Acidicapsa acidisoli: one gene and its partner. The protein of the gene in region 1 interacts with the protein of each later gene in a pairwise test. Links are inferred from orthologs where the notes say so. Each region holds a gene or a part of one and is shown in the gene's direction. Other genes may lie near its edges. The genes, in order: OHL23_RS25625 and kdsB.

Region 1 (15,003 bases):
ATCTCCACCACCGCCATGACCACCCCACAAACCCACGAAGCCGCTGAGATGAACCAGATGCAGGTCGTCCCCAATATGGTCAAGATGGGGATGGATGCAGCCCCGCCAGCCTCAGTCGGCGTAGCAGGCATGCAAGGGATTGGCTCCGGCTCAGCGGGAGGCGTCATTGGCTCCTTGTTCAGCAACGCACCCCCCGTCACCGTCAGCTCAGGCTACGGTGGCAACTCTGGAGGCGGCATGCGCCGGATTGGAAGCGGCGTATATGACGTAACCAGCGCCCTGACGCAAGGCGACGTCAACACCAACACCTTCGACGACTTCTTCCAGTACAACCTCGCCCAACCCGTAACCATCCACAAAAACGAGTCCGCGATGGTCCCCATCCTCCAGGAAAACCTTCCCGCCGAGCGCGTCACCCTATGGAGCCAATCCGAACGAACCCCATTCCGCGCCATCTGGCTAGAAAACACCTCCAAACTCACCTTCGACCGCGGCAGCTTCTCCATCTTCGAGAGCGGCGTCTTCGCCGGCCAAGGCCTCCTCGACCCCATCCACCCCGGCGAAAAGCGCCTGCTTTCCTACGCCGCCGATCAGCCCATCCGCGTCAAGCAGCATCCCGAAGAAGGCAAACGCGAAATTCGCAGCGTCAGCATCACCACGCGCGGCCTCGTCAAGAAGACTTACGCCGCCGAGAGCCGGATGACCTATGACGCCATCAACTCTGCAGAAGACCCACGCGTCGTCGTCATCGAAGTACAACGCCGCCCCAACCGCAACCTCTCGCCCGAATGCAAAGCCGCCGAGACAGCTCCCAGCCTCTACAGGTTCCGCCTGCCCGTCGCATCGCATCAGACCGCGTCGCTCCTCTTCGCCGACGAAGGCCCTGAGTACGAATACTGGCAAATCAACGAAGACATCGACCAGGTCGTCCCGCTCCAACGTCTCTCCGAAGAAGTCCCGGCTTTGCAGGACAAACTGAAGCCGCTCTATTCCGCCCAGCAATCCATCATCGAAATGAAGGCCAGACTCCACGAACTGGAGCAAAAGAGCACCTCGCTCACCAGCGACGAAACCCGCGCCCGCGAAAATCTCACCGCACTCAAAGGCAACGACGCCGCCAAGCGCTTCGTGGAGGAACTGAATCAAGCCGAAGACAACCTGCAATCCACCCAAAAAGAAATCGCCGCCCTCACAGAAAAAGAAAAAGCCGCAGTAGAATCCCTCCGCCAGACTCTTCTCACCGTAGACATAGCGTGGAACTCCCCGGCCGCAACCCCAGCAGCCCAATAAACCTGAAGCTACTCGATAACTCCACAATCCAAGACGCGAATCCGTGACATAGCGCCAGCGCTATCTCCCGGATTCGCGCCAGAATCCTAGGCACAAACAGCCATATATTACGCAAATAGAACTCAAGGAAAACAAACCACATACAACCCTTCCAGCTTGACTTATTTCGCCCCTCAACAACCTCTCAAATTGTTCCACGTGGAACATCGCATTGTTCCGCACCAGCAACGCCACTCTTCCACACGTCTCAAATTGCCCAATATTTCCAATTTCGTGCCATAGACTAGAGGCACGGAGGCGGCAACGATGAAAAAAATAGGCGTTCTGTTTGGAATGGAAAACAGCTTTCCCGGTGCATTGGTAGAGCGAATCAACTCCCTGCACGTCGACGGCATCACAGCCGAGTTTGTCGAGACCAGCGCCGTCCATCTCGACAAAGCCCCACCCTATTCCGTGATCGTCGACCGCATCTCGCACGACATTCCTTTCTATCGTGCCTATCTCAAGCACGCCGCCCTCAACGGAACGGTGATCATCAACAATCCCTTCTGGTGGTCCGCCGACGACAAGTTCTTCAACTATTCGCTCGCCGATAAGATGGGTGTCGCAATTCCTCCAACCGTAATCCTGCCACACAAGAAACACCCCGAGGGCACGACGGATCGGTCGATGCGCAACCTCGAATACCCGCTCAACTGGGATGCTGTTTTCAACTACGTCGGCGAACACGGCTTCATGAAACCAGTCGATGGTGGCGGTTGGCGCGACGTCTATCACATCCACAATCGCGAAGAGTTCTTCCACGCCTACGACCAGTCGCGCGACCTCTGCATGCTGTATCAAAAGGCCGTCGATTTCAAAGAGTATTTCCGCTGTTACGTCGTCGGCCAGAAGAAGGTCCACATCATGCCTTACGACCCGCGTAATCCGCACCACGAACGCTACATCCTGAATCCGCCAAAGTACGACAAGAAGCTGCTCAAGCGGGTTGAGCAGGATGCCTTGAAACTCTGCCAGGCCCTCGGCTATGACCTGAACACCGTCGAGTTCGCCGTCGAAAACGGCATTCCCTACGCCATCGACTTCATGAATCCTGCACCCGATGCCGACCTGCACTCAGTCGGTGAAGCAAACTTCGAGTGGATCGTTTCAGAGGTTGCAGCGCTGGCTATCGCGAAGGCCCAAAAGGCTCCTCACGTTCTCGAACTGCGCTGGTCAGCTTTTCTCGGCGCCACTCCAGCGCCTGCTCCAAAGCTGAAAAAGAAGTCGCCCGCGAAGAAGAAAGCCAAGGCCGAACGAGCCGAAGTCGGCGTTGGATAACGGTGTGATCTATAACTGGCCCGTGGCCGCTAACTGCCCGTACCAGAGGCCGGAGTCTTTGACGACTCGTTTCTGGCTGCGGTAATCCACATAAGTCAGCCCGTAGCGTTGGGTGTAACCATCCGTCCATTCGAAGTTATCCAACAGGCTCCATGCATGATAGGCACGCACCCTGGCTCCATCGTGAATGGCGCGCGCCAGCTCGCTCAAGTGCCCGCGAAAGAATGCTATTCTTCGCGTATCCGGCACATGCCCACCCTCAGCGTCGTAAGGAGTGTCGTTGTAACAACAGCCGCTCTCTGTAATTTCGATAATCGGCTTGTTGTATTCGCGGGTAATCTGCATCACTAAGTCATAAATTCCATGAGGATAGATTTCCAACCCAGCTTCAGTTAGTGGATGGTCGGTTGGCATAATCGCGTGAAAGCGCGTGTAGGGATCGCGCCCATTTGCATCCGGTGCGTCCGACTCCGTCTCGGTGCCAAATCGCGCCGGGCCTGCGGAGCCGGTGTTCTTAGCATCCGAAATAACTCGCCGGGTGTAGTAATGGAATCCAACCCAATCCAGCGGCGCCTTCATGATCTTGTCATCGCCGGCTTTATATCCCATCAGTTCAAATGGAGTTTCGCCCACAAACGCCTTCGGATACTCGCCTTTCATCGCGGCTTCGAGGAAATAGAGGTTATTCATGGCGTGGTAACGCGCAGTCGCCGCAATATCGGCTTCGCTGTCGGTCTTTGGATAACCCGGAGCCATGCTGTAGGCGCTGCCTACTGTTGCCTTGGAAGAAGCGGCTTTGATAGCTCGCGAACACTCGCCCTGCGCCAGCGCCACGGTGTGCGCGGCCTTGATAAACAGCCCATATTCGGCGCGGCCCGGCGGATGAATGCCGATTCCGTAACCATAGTAAGTAAAGGCCCACGGCATATTGAATGGAGCCCAAACAGCGATGCGGTCGCCGAGAGCTTTGGCTAAGATTCCGGCGTAATCAGCGAAGTAGCCGGCAAGATCGCGGTTGGGCCAGCCGCCACGGTCTTCGAGGCCTTGCGGCAGGTCCCAGTGATAGAGCGTGCAGAATGGCCGAATGCCCGCTTCCAGCAGAGCATCGACGTAGCGGCTGTAGTAATCCAGCCCCTTTGGATTGGCTGGGCCTGTGCCCGATGGCTGAATGCGCGACCAGGAGATAGAGAAGCGGCCGCTCTTCTGATTGAGTTGTTTCAGAATGGCGATATCTTCGCGGTATCGATGATAGGAGTCGCAGGCGACATCGCCGGTCGCTGCGCCTTTGATCTTGCCGACAGTATGCGTGTAGCGATCCCAGATCGATTCGGCCTTACCGTCCTCATCCCATGCGCCTTCGATCTGATAGGAAGCAGTCGCCATGCCCCAAAGGAAATCCTTCGGAAATTGCGCTCTGGATTCAGCGAAAGCATGGCGCGACAACAGCGAACCAGCGGCTAAGGCTGAAGAAGCGGCAAGAAAGCGGCGTCGATCCAGTTGATCAAGTTGATCCATGAAAACCTCTCCATGGATCGGGAATCTTAGCAGCGGTAGATAGCGTAGTCAAACGTTTTACTTAGGTCGCATGAAACTAGCTAGGCGATTTTGCGGAAGGTCAGGTTATAGCGATATGGACCAGTAAGTGGATGGCAGCCGGGTTTTAGCGGCTGTACGCCATGGAAGCGCATCCGCGATGGGCCTCCCCAGACGATCACGTCGCCATGTTCGAGCAGGATGCGGCGGGGCTTGTCGATGCGCTGCAGGCCGCCAAGCAGGAAGATGCATTCGAGCCCGAAGGAGACAGAGACGATTGGCTGCTGCAGGTCGCATTCGTGCCGGTCCTGATGCAAGCCGAGCTTGGTGCCTGCCTGATAGCGATTGACGTGGCAGGCATCTGGGCGAAAGCGCGGAAAGCCCGAGCGCACTGCGCACCGGATCGCGAAATCATAGAGCAATCGGGGCATGGGCGGCCATGAGAGGACGCGCTGGGGATTGTTCGGGTCCCAGCGGTTAGCGAAGGCGCGGGGATCGCCGCAATCTGTCACCATAACCCCCATCGGCAGACCACTTGGAGTTACAGCGTGGTGTAGAGGCGCTGCAGCGATGATGGTTTCGACTGCGGCGAAGAACTCCTTGTCCTCGGGGAGAGCCAATCCGCGCATCAGGACCGCGCCCGGAAAGACTTCCTCGTGTGTTGGCTCCACTTCGAGCTGGGAGAAGAGGTTCATCGCTTCACTCTTTAAGAATAAACCAAAAGGCGAAAATTAGGCGAAAATAATTTACGTCAGAGGATTCGTGATTTGAGGGCGGCCTGCTGCGTCCCCACGAAGTTCCTTCCGGACGGGCGGATATTGCGCGGATCAAGCGGGTCAAGAGGATCAATCTGTCGAGGTCTAGAACTGGAAAGCGGGGCCCGGCTTGCGGACAATCTATGATCTGGCCGCGGCTCTGGGCGTCACAATTTCAGAGCTTACGCCTGGGGTGAACTGAGCTACCGGACAGTCATCTTTTGCAGCTCATCCATTTCGCTGACTCGCAGGAAAACCGGGCAAAGAAATACTGCCAACCAGAACACACTTTAACCATAAATTACTGGAAAGTCATGGCCCTCTGGCTTTGGTGAGCGACCTAATAGGTCAGAGACCTAGCCTCCGCCGCCAAGAGACGGGATGCTCGACGAAGACGATGGCTGACTACCCGACCCTCAGGCGCATATATTTTTCTTCACAGCAATCCCGCTTACAGATATAGAAGGCGTTGCTCTGAAGAATCATGATTGATTTCAAGTCATGCTTTCCGCACATTGCGCATTGAACAACAGGTTCGGACGACCAGGCAAAGAAAGACTTCAGAACAGCATACAGTTCAGTCACGAGTACCCCCCTGATAGAGTTATTTCCCTCTAGCTTTGATGGGTGAGTCGAAATATTACATAGTTATGACAGTGTCGCGCAAGTGCTGATGTGATGACAGATTTGAGTTTCCTGTCGATACTCGGGTTATTCCCAGACGAGCATCTTGACCAACCATTCCTCGGTTCGCTTCTGGGAACACTCGCGCCTGCGAAACAGGACGAAATGCGGGACGGGCATCGTCGGGTGGAGTTCCCAGTTGCCGGGCTTTTGACGCGGCGTTAGCGGAGAATTTTCCTGTTGCGGCATTACAATTGGCGAAAGCTCTGAAAAATGTTCTTCGGGAGATGCAATGCGGCCATCGTTCACGCTCGGCATTGAAGAGGAGTACCAGACTATCGATCCGGTGACCCGCGATCTGCGCTCTCACATTGCGACGGAGATGCTTTCGCAGGGCAAGATGCGGCTGGAGGAGCGGGTCAAGGCTGAGATGCACCAGTCCGTTGTCGAAGTCGGCACGCGGGTCTGCGAGAACATCGAGTGCGCCCGCCTGGATCTGTACGACCTGCGGCGGGAGATGATCCGGCTGGCGAAGGAAAACAACCTGACGCTGGTGGCTGGGGCGACGCATCCTTTTGCGGATTGGCGGACGCAGGAGATTTATCCCGATCCGCGCTATCGCCAGGTGGTGAAGGATCTGCAGTTAGTTGCGCGGTCCAACCTGATCTTTGGGTTGCATGTGCATGTGGGGATCGAGGATCGCGAAGTGGCGATTCGGATCATGAATTCGATGCGCTACTTTCTGCCGCATATCATGGCGCTAACGACCAATTCTCCCTTCTGGCTTGGGCTTAATACCGGGTACAAGGGTTATCGGGCGAAGGTATTCGAGAACTTCCCGCGCACTGGCATTCCGGACGCGTTTGCGAGTTATTCGGAGTACGACAACTATGTGAATCTGCTGGTGAAGACGAACTGCATCGATAACGGGAAGAAGATTTGGTGGGATATTCGTCCGCATCCTTACTTCAGCACGATTGAGGTGAGGGCCTGCGATATTCCGCTGCGCGCGTCGGAGTCGATTGCCGTTGCCGCGTTGATCCAGGCTACGGCTGCGTATCTTTATCGATTGCATGAGTCGAATCAGGACTTTCGCCAGTACGCACGGCCCTTGCTGATGGAGAACAAGTTCCGCGCGGTGCGCTATGGACTGGATGGCAATCTGATCGACTTCGGCAAAGAGGCCGAGGTGCCGGAACGTGACCTGATCCGTGAATATCTCGACCTGATAGATCCTGTGGTGGATGAGTTGGGCAGCCGCACCGCGATCAATGGTGTTCGCCACATACTGGAAACCGGCACTGGCGCTGACCGGCAGCTAGAGGTGTTTGCAAAAACTGGCGACCTCAAAGCTGTGGTTGACTACATGGCGCAGGAGACTGCGGCCGGGTTGTTTTGAGCGGGCGATCCAGCGGGATATTGGCGCGGAAACATGGAATGCTACTACCCGGGGGTAGGGGGGTACTACATTTTTCCTCGTAAGCCATTTGTATTCTGCCAGTTGTACAACAAATTATGCCGCTAAAATGCCGTTTTATGGGCGTTTAATGCGCTTAAAAAGCACAATAAAATTCCCTCCCTGAAGATATTGGCAGGGCAGTTCGGTCGAAGATCAGGCCCGCGAAATACTGGCGCCTGACTTCAGTGTGCCCGATTGGCAAGTAATTCTACGCAAGTTGGGTCTGGGGCTGAAAACGCTCTGAGCTCTGCGTGGCGCAACTTGAGCCGTGATTGGATTGTGCCTGAATGAGTGACAGGGGGAGCTCAGGACATCGGAATTTGAGATCGCTTCTAAAGTCCTTATCCAGAAAGTCAACAGAGGCAACGGATTGCGTGTGACTTGAGAAATTAGGCGCCAGAGAAGAAGGATTTTCTGAATCGCTAGACCGACCGGTCTACTCTATCAATGCGGCACGAAAAAAATCCCGGAAATTCAGGAGTATTACACCATGTCAGCACTCAAAGGCACAGCGCTTATCACGGGCGCTTCTACCGGCATCGGCGCTGTCTACGCTGATCGCTTTGCAAAACGCGGTTACGATCTTATTCTTGTTGCTCGCAGCGAGGAGAAGCTCGCTGAAGTTGCCGCACGATTGAAGTCCACCGGCCGCAGGATCGAGACGATCTCTGCCGACCTAACGAAGAAGGAAGACGTTCAGCGCGTGGCAGAGCGATTGAGCACCGATCCCACAATCACTGCGCTAGTTAACAACGCCGGTGCGGCCAGCGTAGCGAAGCTGCTCGACGCAAAGATCGACGATCTCGAGGACATGATCTATCTAAATGTCATCGCGTTGACGCGGTTGGCCCATGCCGCTCTGCCGGGTTTCGTGGCGCGCAAAAACGGACTTCTCATCAACATCGCCTCTGTCGTCGCCCTTGCGCCGGAGCTTCTGAACGGGAGCTACAGCGGCTCCAAGGCTTACGTTGTGAACTTCACGCAAGCACTGAAGAACGAAGTGGAAGGCAAGGGCGTGACCGTGCAGGCGGTGTTACCGGGAGCGACTGCAACGCCTTTGTGGGAAAAGGCCGGCCGCCCGGTAGAGCATCTGCCGAGCGAGATCGTGATGACGGCTGAGGATATGGTGAATGCAGCCCTCGCCGGCCTCGACCGGCATGAGCTGATTACCATTCCATCTCTACCTGATGTTGCGGACTGGGAGAAGTACGAGGCGGCACGCAAAGCCCTGGGTCCGAACCTTTCCCGTCAGAAACCGGCGGCTCGTTATGGGATTCAGTGCTGAGCCTGTTCAGGATGCCTTCTGCCGTTCTGGCTCTCGCTGCTGCGCCGCGAGGGCCATTCGGTCTTTCCACGCCACTCAAGGAAGAGCCGCGAGGAGCCTGTTATGACAGAAAAATCGACGCGTGATCGTTTAATCGACGTGGGCCTTACGCTGATGCATCAGAACGGATACAACGCCATCGGGCTGAGCGACATTCTGAAGGCGGCAGATGTGCCGAAGGGCTCTTTTTATCACCATTTCGGTAGCAAAGAAGACTTTGCCGCGGCTGCGTTGGAAAGGTATGTCGCGCACGAAGGAGAACATACGGCAACCGTTCTGAACGACTCGAAGACGCCGCCGTTGAAACGCCTGAAGCGTTATTTCAGCGATCTTGTGAAGACCTACGGCCAGAAGGGACGGATTCCCGGGTGCATGATGGGTCGCTTCACTCTGGAGATGGCGGCGGAAAGTCCACAGTTGAGGAAACAGATCAGCGTCTCTTTCGCGCGTTGGCAAGACAAGATCGCGGCCGTCGTACAACAGGCGGTCGAACAGAAAGAGCTTCCCGCGGATACAGATCCCGAGTTGCTGGCTGGTTTTCTACTCAACAGCTGGGAAGGAGCGCTCTTACGTTCTCAGGCAGAAAAGAGTGACGCATCGCTCGAAACCTTCATGCGCTACGTCTTCGATGGCTTGTTGACAAAGGAACCATTGGGCAACGCGGCAACCCGCTGATCGCCTGATTATCAGTGCGTCGCCGAAAGAATCCGGCGGTGCTATTTCATTTACTCGGAGGACGGCTTTCTCAGCCGTCTGACAAACTGTGTTCACCAACAAGGGAGAAGCAATGTCTACGATTCATCTGCACCATACAACTACCCTCATGCCCGAGCAGTACATAGCCGGGCTCACTGACTTCGGACCGGGCCGCTCGAAGCTGTTTGGCAACAGCGCCGACGAGTACCTGGAGGTGCATCAGCGAGACCGCACGCATGCTGACGTCACCGAAGGCTCTGGCGGCGTCTGGGAGCGACTGCATTATGACTGGTCCGATCCTCGCCGCGTCGTTCTCACGACGACAGACTCCAACGTGTGGGGAGGCGCCTCGGGCCACGTTTACACCTTCACGCGCCGCCCCAACGGCACTACCGATATTGACGTGGTTGTCGTTCGCGACGGCAAGAACCTCAAGGGGTGGCTGCTAGGCTTCGTGCTTGGGAGCATCGGCAAGGGCGTTTTGGAAAAGGCGTTTGTAAACAGTGTCAAGGCAATCGAGGCCCGGAACAGCGCGACGAAAGAGGAACGCGCTGCATGAGGGTACTGGCGACTTACAGGCTCCGTGTAACGGGGAAAAGCAGATTCCCTCCGGGAATGACAGACAGAAAGGCAACGGCAAAAGCAACAACGGTTGCAATGCACAACAGCCTGCGGATGCCGCAGGCTGTTGTGGTCTTGCCGGGTTGTTGTGAGCTGTTCTGTTAGTAAATGATCTTCAGGCCGAACTGGACTATGCGCGGCTCGAAGGTGCTGGAGATTTGGCCACCGCTGGTGGGCAGGCCGCCGGTGATCGCGGAGAGACCTGGCGTTGCGCCGGTGCTCAGGGTGTCGCCGGTGGTACCCTGGGTGCCGCTGATGGTGCTGGGCAGATAGAGGTTGGTGTGGTTGAAGAGGTTGTAGATCTCGGTGCGGAACTCGATCTTCAGGCTCTCGATGGGAGTGCTGAATTTCTTGTTGATGTCGAGGTCGGTTTCATTGAAGGCCGGAGTGCGGCCCTGGTTGCGGGATGAATTGCCGAAGGGGCTGAGGACGGTAACGCCGGTTGCGTCGTGAATAGGCGGCAGCACGAAGGCGTTGTAGTTGATGTAGTTGACGTAGCCGGTGTTGGCGGCGCGGCTGGAACGGCCCTGCGTGACCTTTTGGCCAGGCACGAAATCGGGGCGATACTCGTTGGCTCCGCGGTAGGTGGCTGAGATCTGTTGCGAGACCTGCTGCGCGCTGTTGGGCGTGTAGGTGAGATTGAATGGGGTGCCTGCCTGGGCGGTGTTGATGGCGCTGATCTGCCATCCGCCGAGGACTGTGTCTTCGGCTCCGTTGATGCCGGAGAGGAACTTGCGGCCGTGTCCGAAGGGCAGCTCATAGACGAGGCTGGTGACGTTGGCGATGGGCAGGTTGTAATCCGATTGCCCGTAGTCGGCCTTGATGTTGTTGGCGTCCTGGGGCGAGGGGGTGTTGCCTTCGAGCGAGGCGCTGGCGTTGTCGAGCGAGTGCTCCCAGCTGAAGGAGTTGAGCAGGGTGAGGCCGGCGACCATGCGCTGTTCGTAGCGGACCTGGAGGGCGTTGTAGTTGGACCAGAATTCGTTGAGCGCTTCGGTGATGTCGCTGGGCCAGTTGCCGTAAGGACGGGTGAAGCCGAGCGACGGGTTCTTCTGGTTGCCGTTGAGGAAGCCTTGCAGCTTGACGCCGTGGTTGCCGACGTAGGCGATGTCGATGAGGGAGTTCTTGGCGAGCTGTTGCTGGATGCTCAGGAAGTAGCTCTCGACGTAGCTGTCGCGGGTGTTTTTGGGAACCCAGGTGATGTTGTCGGTGGCCTTGTTGAAGGTGGTTACGAGACCTGAAGGGAAGCCCTGGCTGGCCGTGGCGTAGCAGCTTGGGGTGGTTGAGCCCACAGCGATGATCTGCGACGGAAGCGGCGAAGCGCATTGGTCGGTGGTGCTGGGCTTGATCTGGGTGACAGCGGCGAACTGCGCCTGAGGGGCGTTGATGCCGAGGATGTCGCCCGAGCCAGCGCGGGTGTAGTGGACGAAGCCCGTGCCGAAGCCGCCGCGGATGGCTGTTTTGGGAGTCGCGGCAAAGGCGAAGCCAATGCGCGGGGAAAAGTCTGCGTAGTCTGGATCGACGAGCGTCTTGCCGTAGACGCCGCCGTAGTTGACGGGGGTGATTCCGTTGGCCGCGACTGCGCCGGGGGTGGTGGTGAGGACGGTCTGAGAGGTCGGGTCGAAGTTGGAGATGTTGTTCTTCCACTCAGAGTAGGGTGAGCCGTATTCCCAACGAACGCCCAGATTGAGCGTCAGCTTGGGGCTGACCTTCCAGTCGTCCTGAGCGTAGGCGCTGTCGAGGGTCTGGCGAAGGTGCGCTACGAAGTAGTTGGCGAGCTGGTAGCTGGTGGTGGTGCCGAAGAGGAAGTCCGCCCAGTAGGTATCGGAGACGGGCGCGGTTGGGGCTGCGGTGCCGGTGCTGGTGGTGGAGCAAAGCGCCGAGGTGGCGGCGTCACAGAGGCTGTAGCCGCTGCCGTAGGTCCAGGAACCGTAGAGCGGGTTGTTGTCGTTGACGGCCATCCAGATGTGCTCGTATTCGTAGCCGAACTTGAGGGAGTGGTTGCCTTTGACCCAGGTGTAGTTGACTTTGGGATCGAGCAATGCCGGGTTTTGCCACTGGGGATTGGTGCTCTGACGGCCGAAGCCGCTGAAGCCGGTGATTCCGACGGATGGGAGACCGCCGGCGACGATTGGGTTTGTGGGGAGTCCGGGAATCTGGAACGCGTTGTCGCCGATGGATAGGTTGAATTTGCCGGCCTTGGTGCGCGAGATGCCGACGCGGGCATCCAGGACCTTGTTGGGACCGAAGAGGTGGGTGTAACCGAGGGCAACCTGCTGGTCGAGGATGCGGATGGTGCCGTTGGTCTGGCCGTCCAATGGCAGCGGGATGGTGACGTGATTGACGCCGGTCTCCTTGCGGTCGCTGATGCGCAGGAACCAGGAGTTGTTGGCGTTCTGCTGGTAGTCGAGGCGGAGATCGCCTTTATCGGCGTTATCGGTGAAGGGCGCCTGCACCGAATAATCGTTGGTATTGAGGCCGGTGGTTGACAGGCCGGCAGACGGGAGGGAGATCTGCTTGAAGTAGCCGACGATCTGCGCGGAGAGCGGGTCCATGGCGGTGGTGGGAATCGAGGTACCGGCCTGGTAGATGGCGCCGGTGACTGGGTTTCGTACGGGCACGACCAGGTTGCCGTTCAGCTCATTTTGAGTGGGCAATGTGAGTACGGTGAGCGGCGTCAGATCCTGACGGAAGCCTTCGTAGTCGAGAAAGAAGAAGAGTTTGTCTTTCTGGATCGGACCGCCGAAGTTCATGCCGAACTGGTTGCGGTTGAAGGCAGGCTTCTTGAACGGAGTTACTGCGCCGGTGTTGCTGACGACGTTGGGCTTGAAGAAGCCTGCGGCATTCAGATCGGTGTTGCGGAGGAAGTCGTAGGCTGTGGCGTGAAAAGCGTTCGTTCCGGAAGCGGAGGCGACGTTGATGGTGGCCCCAGAGGAACGGCCGTACTCGGCGCTCTCGTTGTTCGTCACGACCTGGAACTCGGCGACGGAGTCAGGCGCGATGGCGATGATCTGGTTGTCGAAGCCTTGATTGCTTTCGCCGTAGGCGTTGTTGTCCATGCCGTCGAGCAGGAAGTTGTTGAACATGCTGCGCTGGCCGTTGACGTTGTATGCGCCCTCGCGCACAAGGCTGCTGATGGAGCTGGTGGTGGCCGCGGTGGGCGCCTGACGGCTGCCGGTGACGAGCGCGAGCAGGTCGGAGTAATTGCGGCTCACGAGCGGAAGCGCTTCGCTTTGATAGTTGGTGATGGTCTGGCCGCGTTGGCTGGTGTCGGTTTCGAGCGACAGCGCGACGTCGTTGACTTCGACGGTGCTATCGGAACCGCCGACCTTGAGTGAAAGATCGATGCGGGTACGGCCGGAAACGGAGACGCTGATGTTTTCCGCGACTGCGGTGGAGAAGCCCTGCGACTCTGCCTTGACGGTGTAGACGCCGACACGCAGCGAGGGGAACTCGTATTCGCCGGAGGAGTTTGTGGTGGTGGTGGCGACGATGCCTGTAGCGGTGTTGGTAGCGGAGACGGATGCGCCGGGAACGATGGCTCCCGAACTGTCGTGGATGGCGCCGACAATGCTGCCGTCCTCAAACTGAGCTCTTACTATATTTGCGCTAAGTAAGAAGATCAGGCCTGCCAAAAAGGAAAAGGAAATGTTTCTTAGAATACGTGTCATATTGCTTAAGATAGGCAGAAACCAATAGGCGATTTTTAATCTACGGTTAACAGAATTTGAATTCTGCGTTGTCTGGCGTGCAAAACCTGGTTCGCAAGCTGTCGGCGATCGCGGCATCCGTCCCAAAAGCTACGGAGTTTAATCGTCGAGCTGCTGGAGAGAGCGCGGCGATGACCGGATACGATCAGCTACGGTCCGATTGGATCTCCGAACGGTAGAAAAACGGCGCCCATGTCCGGCTCCAGTTTTGGGCAGCCTCCTAATTTCTCCTGAACCCGGGAAAAAGCCAGCATATCGGCTGCATGAGTGACTCAGCCCGTTACCAAGAACCAACAATTATTGGTTTTCGCGCATTCGGAGCGTGGCGAATAGTCTAATCAATAGTGACTTCGCAGATTTCACCGCTTTCAGGTATATACTGGTTCGCGTTCGGCTTCCCGTGCTCGCCGATTAAAGCCGCTCACGAACTGCAGGGCCCCCAAGCAGAAAGATCGGCGACCTCGATTCCCTAAGATTCCTTCCAAACCAGACGTTTGACGCGCGCTCAAAGATGGGCATGTTGCGGGGCGTAAGCGTCGAGAACATCAACGACAGAACGTGTGAATTCAGGAATATGATTCGTGGCTCCGCTAGGAGAGAAGCGAATTGCCTCCCCGATCATTCCGTGAGAGCTTCTCCAAGCTGCCCGTGAATCCCGTTTAGAAGCTCACGACTTGCAGGAGAGGCTCACTTTGCAAAAGGTATCGAACGCCACGCCTTCGGGAACATGTGATTTTGCTGGCTGACGCTCGCATTCAGCGATTTAGTTGAACGCAAAGGAGGAAAGACATGGCAAATACGACGTATGAAATTCAATCTAACGACGCCGCCAGCGATGCTGGCGTTGCGAAAGTCGACATGAAGTTCGAAATCGTCGTTATCCCCGTCTCGGATGTCGATCGCGCGAAGGAGTTCTACGGGAGGCTCGGGTGGCGACTCGACGCCGACTACGACAACGGTAAGGATTATCGTGTGATTCAGTTCACACCACCTGGCTCCGGGTGCTCCGTCATCTTCGGGAAGAACGTCACCGGGGCGGCTCCCGGCTCAGCCCAGGGCCTTTATCTGATCGTCGACGACATCGAGACCGCGCGCAAGAATCTGCTCCGTCATAGCGTTGAGGTCAGCGAAGTATTCCACGGCGCTGCAGACGTGTACTCCGGCCCGGACGAGCCCTACCTGTTTGGACGGATTCGAGTCAACGGCCCTGATCCCGAGCATCGCAGCTACCGCTCGTTCGCCTCGTTCAGAGATCCGGACGGGAACGGCTGGCTGTTCCAGGAAATCACGACGCGGCTTCCGGGTCGCATCGACAACACGGCGACGACCTTTGCATCAGCGAACGATCTGGCAAACGCGTTTCGGCGTGCGGAGGCCGCCCACGGCGAGCACGAGAAGCGCATCGGGCAGCGCGACGCGAACTGGGCAGACTGGTATGCCGCTTACATGGTGGCTGAACAGTCAGGCAAAGAGCTGCCACAATGAACGACTCCGCTGGGAGCTACATCGTTCCCGGCGAGACGTCAAGGCTCTCGATCGCGGGTTCCTGGAGGAATCATGAAACTCACAGGCAAGAAGGCTCTCATTACCGGAGGAAACAGCGGGATCGGCCTGGCCACAGCCCGCCTTTTCATCTCTGAAGGCGCTGAAGTCGCAATTACGGGTCGCGATCAA
Region 2 (15,000 bases), 140 kb from region 1 along the record:
CTTTCACCACCTTGCCAATTTACTCGGCTCCAGCGCGACAGGGTCGGAACCGATTTCGTAGCTCCCAGTTTCTTAAGACTATTGGGGTAAGGCTGGCTTGGGCTGCAGAGTGGGCTTGGGTAGGCTACCTGTCCCGGCAGACGGTTGGAACGCTGGTCTGACGACCGGCTTCGCGGGAGTTCCCTGTGCAGCCGGCGTCACGGCCTTCACTGGTGGAACAACGATCGCTTTTGCCCCAACGGAGACCGGGGGCGTAGGCTTGACCACCCCCGAGGGCTGTCCCGGCTTTGGCGTTACGGCAGGCGCGGACGCACCCGCAAGCTTTGCCGCTGGCTTTCCCGGCGCAACAGCGGCGGCCTGAGCGGCATCCGTCTTCGCAACGGATGGAACCGGCGCGGCATCTCCGAGGAAACGCTCGTCGTCCTTGCCTTGAATGGCTGCCTTCATGAATGTCATCCAGATCGGCAGCGCGGCCCTGGCTCCTGTCTCTTTCTCTCCCAGCGACTCGCGGCTGTCAAAGCCAACCCAGACCCCGCAAGTGACGGAAGGAGAAAAGCCCAGAAACCATGCGTCCGTGTAGTCGCTCGTCGTACCTGTCTTGCCTCCAAGAGGGTGCTTGAGCTGCGCTGCGGCCGCTCCCGTTCCCGACCGCGTCACCTCGCGCAAGAGTCGCATCATCGTGCGCGCGGTTTGCTGGCTGGTCACCTCGGTCACCGAGGGAGCCTGTTCCCACAGCGTAATCCCGTCCGCATTTGAAACCTTCTTGAGCAATCGCGGCGTCACCCGGACGCCGTCGTTCGGGAACACGGCATACGAAGCAACCTGCTCCTGAAGCGTGATCTCGACCGCGCCCAACGCCACGGGCAGATATGCCGGGATATTCGAAGTCACTCCAAAGCGATGCGCCGTGTCGATGACCTTGTGGATGCCCACGCGCGCCGCCAGCTTGAGTGCCGGAATATTCCGCGACTCGGCGAAAGCGTTCAGCACCGTCATCGCGCCCTTGTAGTCGCCCTCGTAGTTGTGCGGCGTGTAGCTGCCGAAGCTGACTGGTCCGTCGACGATGATGTCTTCCGGTTTGACGCCGTCCTCAATCGCCGTCGTGTACACATAAGGCTTGAAGCTCGACCCCGTCTGCCGCTCCGATTGCGTCGCACGATTGAACTGCGAAACCGCGTAATCGCGCCCTCCAACCATCGCCAGCACATCACCCGAGGTATTGTCGATGGCCATCAGCGAGCCTTCGGCCCCTGAATCCTGCTCCAGCGTCGCCTTGTGCGCCGTCCCTTCCATGCCCGGCGCAAGCTGCACATAAATCACATCCCCCGGCTTGACCAGATCGTCTCCGTGCGCCTGGCCTGTCCACTTCCAGTCCTCCGGAGTCATCACAATCGGCATATTCCCAACCCGCGCGCGAATCTCCAGCGGCAACACGGAAGTCACCAGCGCATGCACGTAATCCCCATCCTTAACCTTCATCACCCAGTCTGGATGCCTATAGCTCTCGGTATCGATTCCCTGCGTAATCAGGTTCTGCTTCACGCCTTTCCATCCGCGTCGGCGCTCGTAGGTTGCTACTCCGTCCTCCACGGCATGATTCGCCACCTGCTGCAGGTCGACATCGAGCGTAGTCTCAACCCGCAAACCGGCTTCGTGGACTTCCTCCGCGCCAAACTGCTTCTCCAGTTCGCGCCGCACCTCCTCCACAAACCACGGAGCCACCGACATCTCAGGCTGCGCGATGTGCAGCCCCAAAGGCGCCGAGCGCGCGGCATCCGCCTGCTGCTTCGTGATGACCCGGTCGTTCTCCATCTCGGTCAGCACCAGGTTTCTGCGCCGCAGCGCCTTTTCCGGATTGAGCAGCGGCGAATAGGCCACCGGCCCCTTCGGCAACCCGGCCAGGAGCGCAGCTTCCGTCAAATTCAGTTCGCTGGCATGTTTGGAAAAATAGAATTCAGAAGCAGCTTCGAAGCCGTACATCCCGTGGCCCAGGTAAATCTGGTTTCCGTAAAGCGTGAAGATCTGTTCCTTGGTAAAGGAGCGCTCGATCTGGATAGCCAGATACGCCTCCTGCACCTTGCGCGCCGTCGTCCGCTCGGCGGAGAGGAAGAGATTGCGCGCAAGTTGCATCGTCAACGTCGAAGCGCCCTGAGCGCGACCATGCGAAACAATATCGTGCCAGAGAGCCCCGCCGACGCGAAAGACATTGATGCCCCAGTGCGACGCGAAGTTCTTGTCCTCAATGGAGATAACCGCCTGGCGCAAAACCGGTGAAAAATCCTCGTAATTGACGATGATGCGGCGCTCCAGCGCAAATGAGCCAAACGGCCGGCCCTTCTGATCATAGAGTTCCGTGGTTGTCGAGGGCCGGTAGCGCTCAAGATCGTGAATCTGCGGCAGGTCGACCGAGTAAACCAGAGTCAGCCCGGCCAGCGAACCGGCAATTGCGGCAAGCGAAAAAAGCACCGCGAAGGTCCATCGCCCAGTCAGCTTGCGCCGCTGCTGTTCCGGGGCCTTTTCCGACCGCAATCGCGGCGGCCGGAAGCCGCCCTTGGCCGGTAACTGCTGTGGGGAGGTGGAAGCCAAAATCAGATGCCTCAGCCCGAGCCTACCACGCGGCAGAATATCTGGGTGTGAGCTTTTGACCGAGGGTACCAGTCCTTACAAGCCGGAAAAAGATTAGGGCGGCAGGAAAACCCTGCCGCCCCTAACCCTGCTTTCGTTCCAGATTAAGCTACGCGGCCTTGGCCTTCAGCAGCTCCAGCGCCTTATCCAGCGGAGCATCGGTCTTCGGCTGCGTGCCGGTTTCGTCCTCTTCCGCTTCCTGCTCCGGAGTCAGTCCGACCACAACACCAGGGGTCACGGCGTCTTCCAAAAATTTCTTGCCGCCTGGGCTGGAATACGTCGCCACCGTCAGAATCACCGCGGCGCCGTCAGGCAGTTCGATTGTCTTCTGCACAGAACCCTCGCCGAATGTGCGCTCGCCAACCAGATCAGCGCGCTTATCGTCCGCCAGCGCAGCAGCAGCCAGCTCAGCCGCGCCTGCCGTCCCGCGATTGACCAGCACCGCCAAAGGCGCATCGGTCACAAATTTGGATGGGTCCGCGCTAAAAGTTTGCGTCGGATACTTCTGTCCGCTCACCGTCGCCAGCGTGCCCTGCTTCAGGAAGAGGTTCGCCAGCCGCTCGCCCTGAGCTTCGTCGCCATCGCTCACGTCCCGCAGGTCCAACAGCACCTTCTTATTGCCGTTCTTCGCCATCGACTTCAGATGCGCGGCGATCTCGTCCACCCGCGCCGGCGTGAGCACCACCGGCTTCAGATACAGAATGCTCGCATTTTCATACTGCTGCTCGCCCAGCGCCGGAACAGAGACGATCGAGCGCGTCAGCGTGACCTTGTCTGGGTGATCCTGTTTATGCGGACGAATAAGCGAGAGCGTCACTTCCGAACCCGGCTTGCCTTCCAGCATCACCTTGATCATCGCCAGCGACATCTCCAGCGTGGACTTGCCTTCAATGGACTCGATCGCGTCGCCATCCGTAAAGTGCTCCTTCTCCGCCGGCGAGCCAGGCAAAACACTGACAACGACGGCGTAACCGAAGCGTTTTGAGACGGTTATGCCAATCTGCCCGTCCGCGCCAATGGGGTGGTCCTTGTAAATCTTGTATTCCGTCGGGGTCAGGTAGCTCGAGTCGGCGTCCAGCGTCTCCAGGAGGCCATGCAGCGCGCCCGACGTCACATCCGTCATGTTGGGCTCGGTCACATACTCGGCCTGGATATGTTTCAACACCTGCTGATACACGTTGATCTGCTTGTAAGCGCCATCGTCACTGGAGCCGGCGCGCACAGCCCGCAGGCCAAACTCTCCGGCGATGAGGGCCACGAGCAGACCCAGTGAAAGCACAAAGACAGAACGCTGAAAGAAACGGTTCATTGCCACCCCGAAACTGGACTCCGCGCCGCAAAGGCAGGGGAAATCCACACTACTAATAGACGCATGATACCGCAAACAGTATTCCAAAAGTGACGCGGCGCCATCCTGGCGGGTAAATTCTCTTCCCAGATCGGCTTCAGGTCGGCCTCTTGCCATCCTTCAAGACCGAAGCGCGCTGCCGAACTCCGACAGAGGCTTGACTTCCGCATCGCTTGCCCGGCTCCCTCATCCAATGATCCATGGAAAACAAAGGACTGGCAGTATCGGTTTTGGATCTGGTCGGCATGCGCTCCGGGGAGCCCGTGGGTAACGCCATCGCCCGCTCCGTCGATCTGGCGCAACACGTAGAGCAGTGGGGATATCGCCGCTTCTGGCTAGCCGAGCATCACTCCATCGCCGGCCTCGCCTGTTCCGCGACGCCGGTCCTTATCGGCCAGGTAGCCGGGGCGACCAAGACGATCCGTGTCGGCAGCGGTGGGGTCATGCTGCCCAATCACGCGCCGCTCGTCGTCGCCGAGCAGTTTGGCACCCTCGACGCCATTTATCCTGGCCGAATCGATCTCGGCCTCGGACGCGCTCCCGGTGGCGATGCGTACACCATGCGCGCCCTGCGCCGAGACCTGGCCCAGACCGGCGAAGATTTCCCCGCACTTCTGGCCGAACTCCAGACCTACCTCGGCCCCGCCAAACCCGGCCAAGCCGTCAAAGCCATCCCGGGACAGGGCAGCAATGTCCCGATCACCCTTCTCGGGTCGAGCACCTTCAGCGCACGGCTGGCTGCGATGCAAGGGCTGCCCTTTGCATTCGCGGCCCACTTCGCTCCCGACCATCTCTACAATGCGGCCCGTATCTATCGCAATGATTTCCGGCCCAGCGCAACGTTGCAAGAGCCGCACCTGATGGTCGCCGTCCCAATCATCGCCTCCGAAACCGATGCCGCTGCGCAAAGAATATTTACCTCCGCACAGCAGCGATTCCTCCGGCTGATCCGAAACCAGCCAGTCGAGCTGCTTCCGCCGGTCGATTCCATGGAGCCGCTCTGGCGCGAATTTGAAAGGGAAGCCGTAGACGCTCGCCTCGCCGAGGCGATTGTCGGGTCGGAGTCGACCGTGCAGGCCGGACTGGAACGCCTCGTAAGCGAGACAAACGCCGATGAAATCATTGTTGTGACCGACACCTACGAGCATCAGGACCGGCTCGACTCGTACCGGCGCGTCGCAGCCATCGCAAGCAGGACCAACTCTGGCGCCCGAAGCGCGCCCGTGCGCTGAGGAAGGATTTCTGGTGGCGGAGGGCGGGATCGAACCGCCGACCTACGGGTTATGAATCCGTCGCTCTAACCATCTGAGCTACTCCGCCGGGAGGGTACTGCAAGGCAGGGGGGCGCAACGAGGCGCCTATATGATGATACGGACCCCCGGATTGCAGGTCAAACTTGACCAACCGCGACAACCGCCTAACGGACGCGGCATTGGCACGATCCGGCCAGCCGCAAATCCGGTTTCACTGGGCCGATCTTCCGTCGGACGACAAATAGTTCATACGTATTAATCAATACCCCCCCTCCTGAGCCGATACCTACCTTATGGGCGAGATTACCTGCCAATAGAACCACAAAAAAGCCAACATTCCGGCAAATCTCCCGACCGCCCATACGGACCGTGGAGCCATAGAGTGAAAAGCCGCGCCATACGATTTCTTCCCGTCGACTTGCAGGGCATAGCTTTGATCGCCGCCATGATCGTTCTCCTGGTGCTCGGAGCGGTGAAGCTCAGCAACGTCGTTGCCGCGAATATGTTGCGCGCGGATGCGCAATCGACCTCCGGCAGTGGGGCCGCTGCGATCGAGCGCAGCACAGATATTCCTGCCCTAATCGCCGGAGCGACGCCGTCCGAAGAGACAAAAAACCTCCTCGAAGATGCCTCTCAGGATGGCGACATCTATCGCCTCCTCATCTGGAGCAGCTCCGGCCGCGTGGTTTTCGTTTCCGGGCGAAAGAGTCCCGCATCGGAACAGGCGAACATTCCCGAGGTCCGCAAAGAGAGAGTTGCAGGCGCCGTGGCATCCGGCAAAGCGTATACCGAAGCTTATGCCGGACATCCACCAGCGAGCCCGACGTATTTCGCCGATTCCTATATCCCGATCATGCGAAATGGATCTGTCGTCGGCGTGTTCGAGGTGTATCTCGATCAGACCGCCGACAAGGCGCTCTATGAGCGATCGCTTCTCCTCACGGAAAGCATCATTGCCATTGCGGTCCTGTTTGCAGGCGGGATCCCCGGATTTATGGTCTATCGCATGATGATGGCCCGCCGCGTGGCTCAGGCAGAGGCATTATTCCTGGCCGAGAACGACAATTTGACGCGCATCCCGAACCGAAAGGGGCTAGAAGAGGCGGCGGCAAGAGCCCTGTCATTGACCCGCCGCAATAAGACTCATGTCGCGGCCCTGTTCCTTGACCTGGATCGATTTAAAGATATCAATGACAGTTTTGGGCACGCTGCCGGCGATGAAGTGCTGCGGGCGCTTGCAAAACGTCTGGAGTCTGTCATTCGCAAAGAAGACATGGCGGCTCGGCTGGGAGGGGACGAATTCGTCATTCTGCAAGTGGGCATCGATCAGCCCGCCGGAGCCAGCTCTCTCGCGGAGCGACTCAAGAGGATTCTTTCCGAACCGTACGATATCGGCGGTTACGAAGTAGTCTGTGGGGCGAGCATCGGAGTTGCGATTGCTCCGACGGATGCCGAAACTTGGGATTCGCTGCTCTCCTGCGCAGACGTCGCTCTCTACAAGGCGAAGGCCGAGGGCCGCAATACCGTGCGCTTTTTTGAAGCTGGGATGGACGCTGCCTTCCGCGAACGCCGGCGGCTTGAGGCAGACCTGCGGCGCGCTCTGGAAACAAAAGCATTCCGAATGGAATATCAGCCGCTTGTCAGCTTTCGCGACGGCAACCTTCTTGGGTTTGAGGCCTTGCTACGCTGGCCAGAGGATTGGAAGCCGCAGCCACCAGCCGTATTTATTCCCGTTGCAGAAGAGTCTGGCCTGATCGTTCCCATCGGCGCCTTGGTGCTGGAGACCGCATGTAGAACGGCTGCCGCGTGGACGAAGCCTTTGAAGATAGCGGTGAACCTGTCCCCGGTCCAATTCCGGCACGGAGATATCGTTGCCGTTGTCCAGGAGGCTTTGCATGTCTCTGGACTTGACCCCGCCCGCCTGGAGTTGGAAGTTACCGAAAGTCTGTGGCTTCAAAACACAGATGTGGTGCTTGACCAGCTTGCGCGGCTTCGTGGAATGGGGATATCGATCGCGCTGGATGATTTTGGCACTGGCTATTCAAGTCTGACCTATCTCTGGAAGTTTCCGTTCGACAAGGTCAAGATCGATCGTTCGTTTGTGACTGAGATGGAGATAGACCTGAAGGCATCTGCCATCGTAAGCACGATTGTGGCGTTGGGCAGGACTCTCGATCTTACCGTCACCGCGGAAGGAGTGGAAACGCAGGCACAGGCGAATGCTCTCTGCGAGGCGGGTTGCGATCAAGCTCAAGGTTACTTGTTTGGCAGGCCGCTTTCTTTAAAGGCCGCTAACGAACTTGTCAACGCCGATCGGGCATCGAGCACGGGGCCACCGTGTAGCTGCTTCCCATCACCAATCAACTTCAAACCGACATCAGCCTGATGCATCTCCACAGGAAGCCCGGCCAGGCATGCATTGGGAAGTCCGCGCAATCTATTACGCGTTTAACGCTCACTTACTCCGCTCGATCGGGAGTTTGCTCGAATCGTGAATGGCTTTATTTCTGTCGATTGCTTATCGTCCTCTCCCTGTTGGCCGGCGTAGCTCGTGCTCAGGCCGGGCCGCCGTTCCGAACAGACGATCCCGAGACGCCGGGCAGCAAGCAATGGGAGATCAACTTCGGCTGGCTGGGCGACCGCAATTCCACGGAAGGCTCTTATTCCATTCCGGACTTCGACATCAATTACGGCCTGGGGAACCGTATCCAGCTCAAGTACGAACTGCCAATAGCCATTCATGAAGTGTTGGCAAACCCCGGAAATGAAACTGGGGCTCCCCCATCAATCGACATCGATCTCGGAGAGTCGCTGCTGGGCGTAAAGTGGCGATTCTATGAGCACATACCGGCATCTGTTGCTTCGGACACGGAAGATGAGGAAACACCCGAATCAAATTTCTCATTCTCGACCTATCCCCAGCTCTCGATTCAATATCCGACGACTCGGACTTCTCAGGATGGCCTGGTTGGTGGACCGCAATTTCTGCTCCCGCTGGAAGCAAACGCGCGCATCGGACCCTTCCGCGTCGACGGTGAGGCGGGCTATTGGTTCACCGACCGGAGCGTTCCGCAATCATGGATACGTGGCGTGATCGTTGGACGCGAGTTCACCAGGAAGACCGAAGCATACATCGAACTCTATGACCAACAGGATGCCAATCGCGTCAATGGCCTCGCAAAGAAACGAGAAGCTACTCTCGGCCCTGGTGGGCGCCATTCGCTCAACAGAAATAACACCGTCCTGCTCTTGTTGATGGCTGGGCGCAGCTTTCAGAAAATAGCGCCTGCAAATGCCCAACCGAACTGGATTGGATACGCCGGCCTTCAACTGCTTCTGGGACCGAGACAGAGGACTGGCCAGATCGAGAGATAACGACGCAGCGACCGGAAAACTGCCGTCGACTGGGGGATCCACATCCGCCGTTTAGACTCAAGGATGATGAGTAGAGGAAAAATTCTTGGCGTCATTCCGGCGCGGCTCGCTTCCACCCGATTGCCCCGCAAAGTGCTTCGCGAAATCGCTGGCAAACCCATGGTGGAGTGGGTCTGGCGCGCCGCAGTCGCCAGCCGCCAGATGGACGAGGTTGTCGTCGCAACCGACTCCGCCGAAGTGGAAGAAGCTTGCCGGGAACGCGGAATTCCCGTGGCCATGACGTCGCCTGAATGCGCCAGCGGCAGCGACCGTGTCTACGAGGTTTCGCGGCAGATCGCCGCTGAGATCTACGTCAACATTCAGGGCGACGAGCCTTTGCTGACTCCGGATCACTTCGCGCCCATGCTGGCTCTCTTTGCACGTACAGAAGTGCAGGTGAGCACTATCTCTGTTCCCTGCCCTGCGAGTGATTTCGCCAACCCCAACGCGGTGAAGGTCGTAACCGCCGCAGATGGCCGCGCGCTCTACTTTTCCCGCTCCACCATCCCCTTCGACCGTGACCGGATCGGCTTCACCGGCTATCGCAAGCATCTTGGCCTCTACGCCTACCGGAAAGCGGCGTTGGAGCAATTTGCCGCGCTCGCGCCATCTCCGCTCGAACAGATCGAGCGCCTTGAACAGTTAAGATTGCTCGAAAACGGCATTTCGATTTATGTAGGACAAGCCGAAGGCGACAGCATCGGTGTCGACACGGAAGACGATCTTCAGCGCGCCAATGAGATCCTGGGTGCAATTCTGCGCGGACGCCAGCAGCCTTAAATAGCTAACGGGACAAAGTGCAACAGAATCGTCTGATCTTCCGGCGCCAGTTCCACCTTGATCCCCGTAAGGTCGGTCACCAGGTAGTGGGCCGCGCTCAGTTCCTCGACGGAGTGAGAAAAGGTCGTTCCGATGACCGTGCATCCAGCCGCGCGCCCGGCTTTGGTTCCTGAAGCGGAGTCCTCAAAGACCACGCAGTCTCGCGGGTCTAGCTCCAGTATCTCCGCGCCGCGCAAATAGGGCTCCGGATGCGGTTTGCCATTCGTGACATGATCCGCCGTCGTAATGTGCTTGGGAACCGGAATGCCGCCCGCAGCCATGCGGACACGCGCCAGCCGTTCGGTCGCCGAGGTCACCACCGTCCAGCGATAGGCCGGTAAGGCGGCAAGCAGGTCCAGCACACCGGGAAGCACGGCAAGCCCTTCCTTATCCGCGATTTCCAGGTCTTCGATGAACTTCAACTCGGCCTCATCGTCCAGATCGGGTCGCAGCTTGCGGATGGTCTCGATGGCCCGGCAGCCGTGCGCGGTATGAATCGCCGTGGTCGGGTCGATTCCGCGAGCGAGTCCCCAGGTACGCCAGCTTCGTTCCACCGATCCCAGCGAAGAGATGAGAATCCCATCCATGTCGAAGAGAACGCCTTTGCAGCGGACTGTTACAGGAGCCGAGATTACAGAAGCAGAAGAGGAAGAAGCCGTCATTCCTCTATTTTACGGCGGGCGTCCGATCCGGCTGACCGCGCCGAGTTGCGGACTTCGACGCGAATGCCAATTTGGCAGGCCCACCAAAGGGTATTTCACCAGCCATACTCAGAGTCCGTCGAGCGACGCGCATCGTATTCTCGCCCACTTGCACCGTTCCGCCGTGGATGGTCGCGACTCCCTTCCACTCGTCGAATTTCGTATCCGCAGGCTTCGATTCCTCAGATTTCGTTTCCCGAGGTTTTTCTTCCTCTGCTCGCTCCTTCGGCTCGTCCCCGGTTGTCGTCGAGATCGCGCCGTTCTGCCAGTCGAAGTTGAGATTCCCGGAGGCAGACGCCACCAAATCCTTGGGCGTCAATCCGGAAAGATGAATATTGCCACTACTGCTCACCGGTCCGCCTGTCCACTTGGCCTCGATCAATGCTCCGGTAGACGTCGCGCTGAGATGAGAAAAATTAGCATCGAACGTATAATCCGGCCTGTCGCTGGCCCACGCAAAGCGGCCGGTTCCCTTCGCCGAGCCGCCCAGCAAATCGGCTTCCCAATCCTCGAGAAGAATTTCGTTTTCCTTCAACCGCATGTGAATGACGGGCTTTTGCAACACTACCGCGCCAATCGCCAGGGCATCCGCCTGAACATTCACAGCAACTTCCGGCCATTTTGGCTTCTCGGAAGACCGCATCCGGTCAAGCAGCGGGGAAAGCAGCGATTTCTCCTCGGGAGTTCCGACAAGGGCGGACTGCACCACCGCAGCGTCGAGCGATCCAAAACGCAATTGGACGGCGGGCACGCACTCGCCGGGAGATCCAGTCTTGCAGTTCGTAGGAGCATTGACCTGTGCCGAGCCTCGAATCTGGTCTTTGCCAGCATCCTTGGCGCTTCCGTAAGTGAAGTCGGATGCAAAAGCCACGTCAGAGCCGGAAAATGTGATCGTCGCCTGCAGCATGTCGACGGGACGGGCCAGATAAGCCGCCTTCCATTGCGCGTGGTGCAGTTGCACAGTTCCGGAGACGGAGTCGCGTCCCAGGAGATCCGTGGGCGCCGCAGTCGAGGCCGACAGCCTCGATTTTCGCCCCGCACTCATCGAGGCTTTGGCGGAAGCTGACGTAGGCGAAGGAGCATTCGCAGCACTTACCCCATCCTGCAGAGATGCTGCAACATCCGCTGCGGGAATCCACGGACCAGTCGCGGTAACATCAACATCCGCGGTTCCTCCGGTAAAGCCGTCCGCCGCGTCCAGGTGCGGCAAACCAAAGCCATAAGCCAGCTCGCGAACTCTCGCGGTCCCGGCAGTTCCGGTTAACGCAGCATCGAAGCCTCGCGCGCCGACCCCGATCCGTACCGCAATCGCCTGCACCGGAGCCGCCGCTCCCCTGCTCGATTTGGGGTCGCCCGACGGGGCAGCAGTCTGCTGGACAGGAGTTTGTAGAACAGGCGCTCCAGCCCCCAAAGCAATCGTGAACTTCGTCCCTAATCCCGCGCCATTCGCAAAACCGGGCACAAACGACGGAGTCCAGACCATCTTTGGCAGCACCACCGGCTCTTTCAACTCCCCGCCCTTGATCTGGCCGCCGTCGACCGTAATCGTTCCCTTCAATTTCGTTGGTACGGCCTCAATCCCCTTTGCAGAATCCGCGAGCCTCTTTTGTTCCCGGCGATGCAATGTTCCCTTCGTCGTCCGGCTGTCCGGCTCCTCGGCAGGCTGGCTATAACTCAGGCTGCCGTTGGCATTCCCTGCGACCGAAAGACCGGGCGCAAAGCCGCTGCGAATCGTGCGCAGCATATCCAGACCCGCCTGTAGCGGAACCTGCTGCACCTCCAGCGTCGCCTCCGGCTCGCCCGCATTCCCCGGCAGCTCTGCCTTCAGATGCAGCCGTCCATCGCCGATGGCTGTGTCACACCCCAGTTGGTGCAATGCGTTCTGCGAGTGCTGAAAACGAAAGTTGCAGTTGGCGTCGAAGTCCATCGGCACCGCAGGCGAAAACTCTTCGCGCCGCACCCCGGTCGCACGCAGCCGCGCTCTGGTCTGGGCGCTCTCGGGAGTGCCCTGCACGTCGATATCCGCCGTCACATCGCCGCGCCATCCGGCGTCTGATCCGAACAGCAGCCGCGAAAGCTGGCCGAGCTGCGCATTGCGCCACTCCATCTGAAGCTGAATCGGCATGGCGCGAAGCTCCGCTGCACTTTGCAGACGGGCCTCCATGCGTACTTCGCCCGTGTCCCCAAGGCTCATCTCGATATCCGTGCGCACCGGCTGTCCGCGCAGGCGCACACGCCACTTGCCCGGCTCATCCTGCCACAGCGAAAGATCCGCGCTGACCAGAGAATATGGGCTCTTTTCGGCCCCATTCTTCAAGTTCACGCGAGAATTCGTCGCCTCAAGATAGGGAAAATGGGCCGACGCTCCCATCACCGGCGCACCTGTTGACCGGCTGCCTCCGCCGGTCAACGCAGGTTGAGCGCCCAACATCAGGGAGCTCAGATTCCAGCGCCCCCGGGCCGACCGCACAAGATTCAGGCTGGCCTCATCGACACTGACGCGGTAGATCTCAAGCTTGCCCCGCCACAACGACTGCAACCGCACCGAAGCGACAACCGTTCGCGCCGAGAGAATCGGCTCCGCGCCAAACTCCGGGTCTTCGCTGACCGAGAGATCGTGCAGCACAAACCCCGGAAGCGGAAGCAAGCGAAGCTCCACGCTGGACATATGCACCGGCCGGCCGAGCGACTGCGTCATCAGCGCGGCAACCCTGCGCTGATACCGGCTGATATTGATGAGAGGCGGCAGCACCAGACCGGCGGCGAGCAGCGCGATCAGGCCCGCTGCCACCGTGATACGGCGTCTCCAGCGGGTCTTGCTTTTCTCTTGGCCCGTCTGCGCTCTTTCCGCCCGAGCGCCTTGGTCCGTCATGGTCAGTTCACCATGTGCAGGGTACGCTTCCAGCGGGTATCGGTGAAGAAATGCAGCACCACATGCCCCATCCAGGAGATGCGGTCGCCAATCCCTGTCTTGTCCATCTGGTCATCCGGTGTCTTAAAGGACCAGTAGTTGAACAGAGGCCGTCCAACAATGTTGGCGCGCGGCACAAATCCCCAGAAGCGCGAATCGAGACTGTTATGCCGATGATCTCCCATCATGAAAAACATCCCGGGCGGCACAACCAGATCGTTGCCCTGAATATGATTCGGCAGATCGACCGCCCACTCCTCGGTGACATCGTTCGCTTCCGTTGGCGAAACCGAAGGAAAATCATCGATATACGGGTAATAGGTGTCGCCTGGCCAGAGCGCGGCCTTAGGCTCATTCTGTGCCACGCCGTTCAGGATCACGACTCCGTTGCGCAGATGAATATGATCTCCGGGAACACCAATCAGCCGCTTCACCAGAAACATATCCGGATTGCCAGGCTTGAGAAACACGACAATATCGCCCCGTTTTGGCTCGCGATAATGAACCAGCGGCATCCACGAAGCCGTGGGAGCGAGGGTAATGCGATCCACCAGCAGGTGATCGCCAACCAGCAGCGTCTTCTCCATCGACCCGGAGGGAATCACAAAATTCTGCGCCAGAAATGTGAGGATGAAAAGACCGATGACCAACACGGAACAGATGCTCGCAAGCGCCTCAAACGGCGTCTCCTCAACACGTTCCCCTGCGTTGGAATTCACCTTCGCGTCGGTCTCCGCGATCTCGCCGGGTGCGGGCTTTTCCATTACAAGTCTGTCTGCCTTGGCCATGTTTCCTTTATTCCGTAGCCCCGTTTGCGCGACTTTTCAGACTACCAACTATCCTCATGCTACCTCACCGGATTAAGAGTGCGCTTCCAGCGGGTATCGGTAAAGAAATGAAGCACCACGTTCCCCATCCAGGCAATCTGGTTCGCAAGCCCCGTCTTGTACATCTGGTCGTCGGGAGTTTTGAAGGACCAGTAATTGAACAGAGGCCGTCCTACGATGTTGGCGCGAGGCGTAAATCCCCAGAAGCGCCCGTCATTGCTGTTGTGCCGATTGTCGCCCATCATGAAGTACATGCCGGGCGGAACCACGAGGTCGTTGCCCTGAATGTGATTGGGCAGATCCACCGCCCACTCGGCGGTAACGCCACTGGCCTCCGAAGTCGGGACCGATGGGAAATCGTCGATGTAGGGAGAGTAAACATCTTCTGGCCGGGGTTTCACGTACGGCTCGTTCTGAGCCACGCCGTTGAGAATGACTATGCCATTGCGCAGGTGAATATGATCGCCGGGTACGCCGATCAATCGCTTCACAAGGTGCGTATCCGGCTGCCCCGGCCCGAAAAAGACCACTATATCGCCACGCTTCGGCTCACGATAATGCACCAGCGGCATCCAACTCGGCCGCGGAGCGATCGTAATGCGGTCGACCAGCAGGTGATCTCCAACCAGCAGGGCATCCAACATCGATCCGGACGGAATTAAGAAATTCTGCGCTAAAAAAGTGAGGATGAACATGCCAATTACCAGCACGGAACAGATGCTGGCCAGCGCTTCGAAAGGCGTCTCCTTCACCTCTGAAACAGCTTGAGAGCCGATCTCACCGTCTGCCCCTTTTGCCCCAATGAGGCGCGGAACAGGTCCATTGATCACCAGCTTGTCTTCCGTGGCCATGATCCCCTTGTCCCGTAGCCGATTTAGCCATTCACTTCGGTTCCCAAGCAAACCACGCGCTAATGAACTACCCGAAAAATACGCTTCCAGCGCGCAAACCCTTTCAGATGCGCCGAAACATCGCTTTCGTGCCCAAGTCTATCATCCGACGCCTGTTGAATATCTGTTCGCGACGGCCGCGTCAGCGAGAAGTAAATTACCAGCGGCCGGGCAATAATTTCGTCGCGCGACACAAACCCCCAGTACCGCGA

Evidence for each region.
Region 2: the proteins of OHL23_RS25625 (region 1) and kdsB interact in binary tests that used the Escherichia coli proteins (3 or more experiments, as listed by UniProt). The link is inferred for Acidicapsa acidisoli from one-to-one orthologs.

The regions. Positions count from the first base shown.
Region 1 is NZ_JAGSYI010000005.1:103,228-118,230, forward strand. What follows is about bases 7,374-10,174. They hold OHL23_RS25625 (TetR/AcrR family transcriptional regulator), read left to right. Parts: upstream 7,374-8,368; coding sequence 8,369-8,980; downstream 8,981-10,174. Other genes in these bases: OHL23_RS25620 (SDR family NAD(P)-dependent oxidoreductase), read left to right, coding at 7,472-8,266; OHL23_RS25630 (hypothetical protein), read left to right, coding at 9,093-9,560; OHL23_RS25635 (TonB-dependent receptor), read right to left, coding at 9,724-10,174. Outside these bases: OHL23_RS25595 (hypothetical protein), read left to right, coding at 1-1,290; OHL23_RS25600 (ATP-grasp domain-containing protein), read left to right, coding at 1,597-2,610; OHL23_RS25605 (glycoside hydrolase family 1 protein), read right to left, coding at 2,620-4,125; OHL23_RS25610 (alpha-ketoglutarate-dependent dioxygenase AlkB), read right to left, coding at 4,206-4,838; OHL23_RS25615 (carboxylate-amine ligase), read left to right, coding at 5,815-6,921; more of OHL23_RS25635, read right to left, coding at 10,175-13,290; OHL23_RS25640 (VOC family protein), read left to right, coding at 14,119-14,814; OHL23_RS25645 (SDR family NAD(P)-dependent oxidoreductase), read left to right, coding at 14,887-15,003. UniProt on the Escherichia coli protein: Involved in response to both electrophiles and reactive chlorine species (RCS). Represses the transcription of the nemRA-gloA operon by binding to the NemR box.
Region 2 is NZ_JAGSYI010000005.1:247,550-262,549, forward strand. The notes cover bases 7,746-10,543. They hold kdsB (3-deoxy-manno-octulosonate cytidylyltransferase), read left to right. Parts: upstream 7,746-8,667; coding sequence 8,668-9,420; downstream 9,421-10,543. Other genes in these bases: OHL23_RS26160 (hypothetical protein), read left to right, coding at 7,746-8,601; OHL23_RS26170 (HAD family hydrolase), read right to left, coding at 9,417-10,121; OHL23_RS26175 (AsmA family protein), read right to left, coding at 10,126-10,543. In the rest of the region: riboflavin biosynthesis protein RibF, read left to right, coding at 1-61; OHL23_RS26135 (penicillin-binding protein 1A), read right to left, coding at 79-2,586; OHL23_RS26140 (S41 family peptidase), read right to left, coding at 2,735-3,934; OHL23_RS26145 (LLM class flavin-dependent oxidoreductase), read left to right, coding at 4,174-5,205; OHL23_RS26155 (putative bifunctional diguanylate cyclase/phosphodiesterase), read left to right, coding at 5,609-7,612; more of OHL23_RS26160, read left to right, coding at 7,741-7,745; more of OHL23_RS26175, read right to left, coding at 10,544-13,032; lepB (signal peptidase I), read right to left, coding at 13,035-13,859; lepB (signal peptidase I), read right to left, coding at 13,919-14,749; lepB (signal peptidase I), read right to left, coding at 14,809-15,000. UniProt on the Escherichia coli protein: Activates KDO (a required 8-carbon sugar) for incorporation into bacterial lipopolysaccharide in Gram-negative bacteria.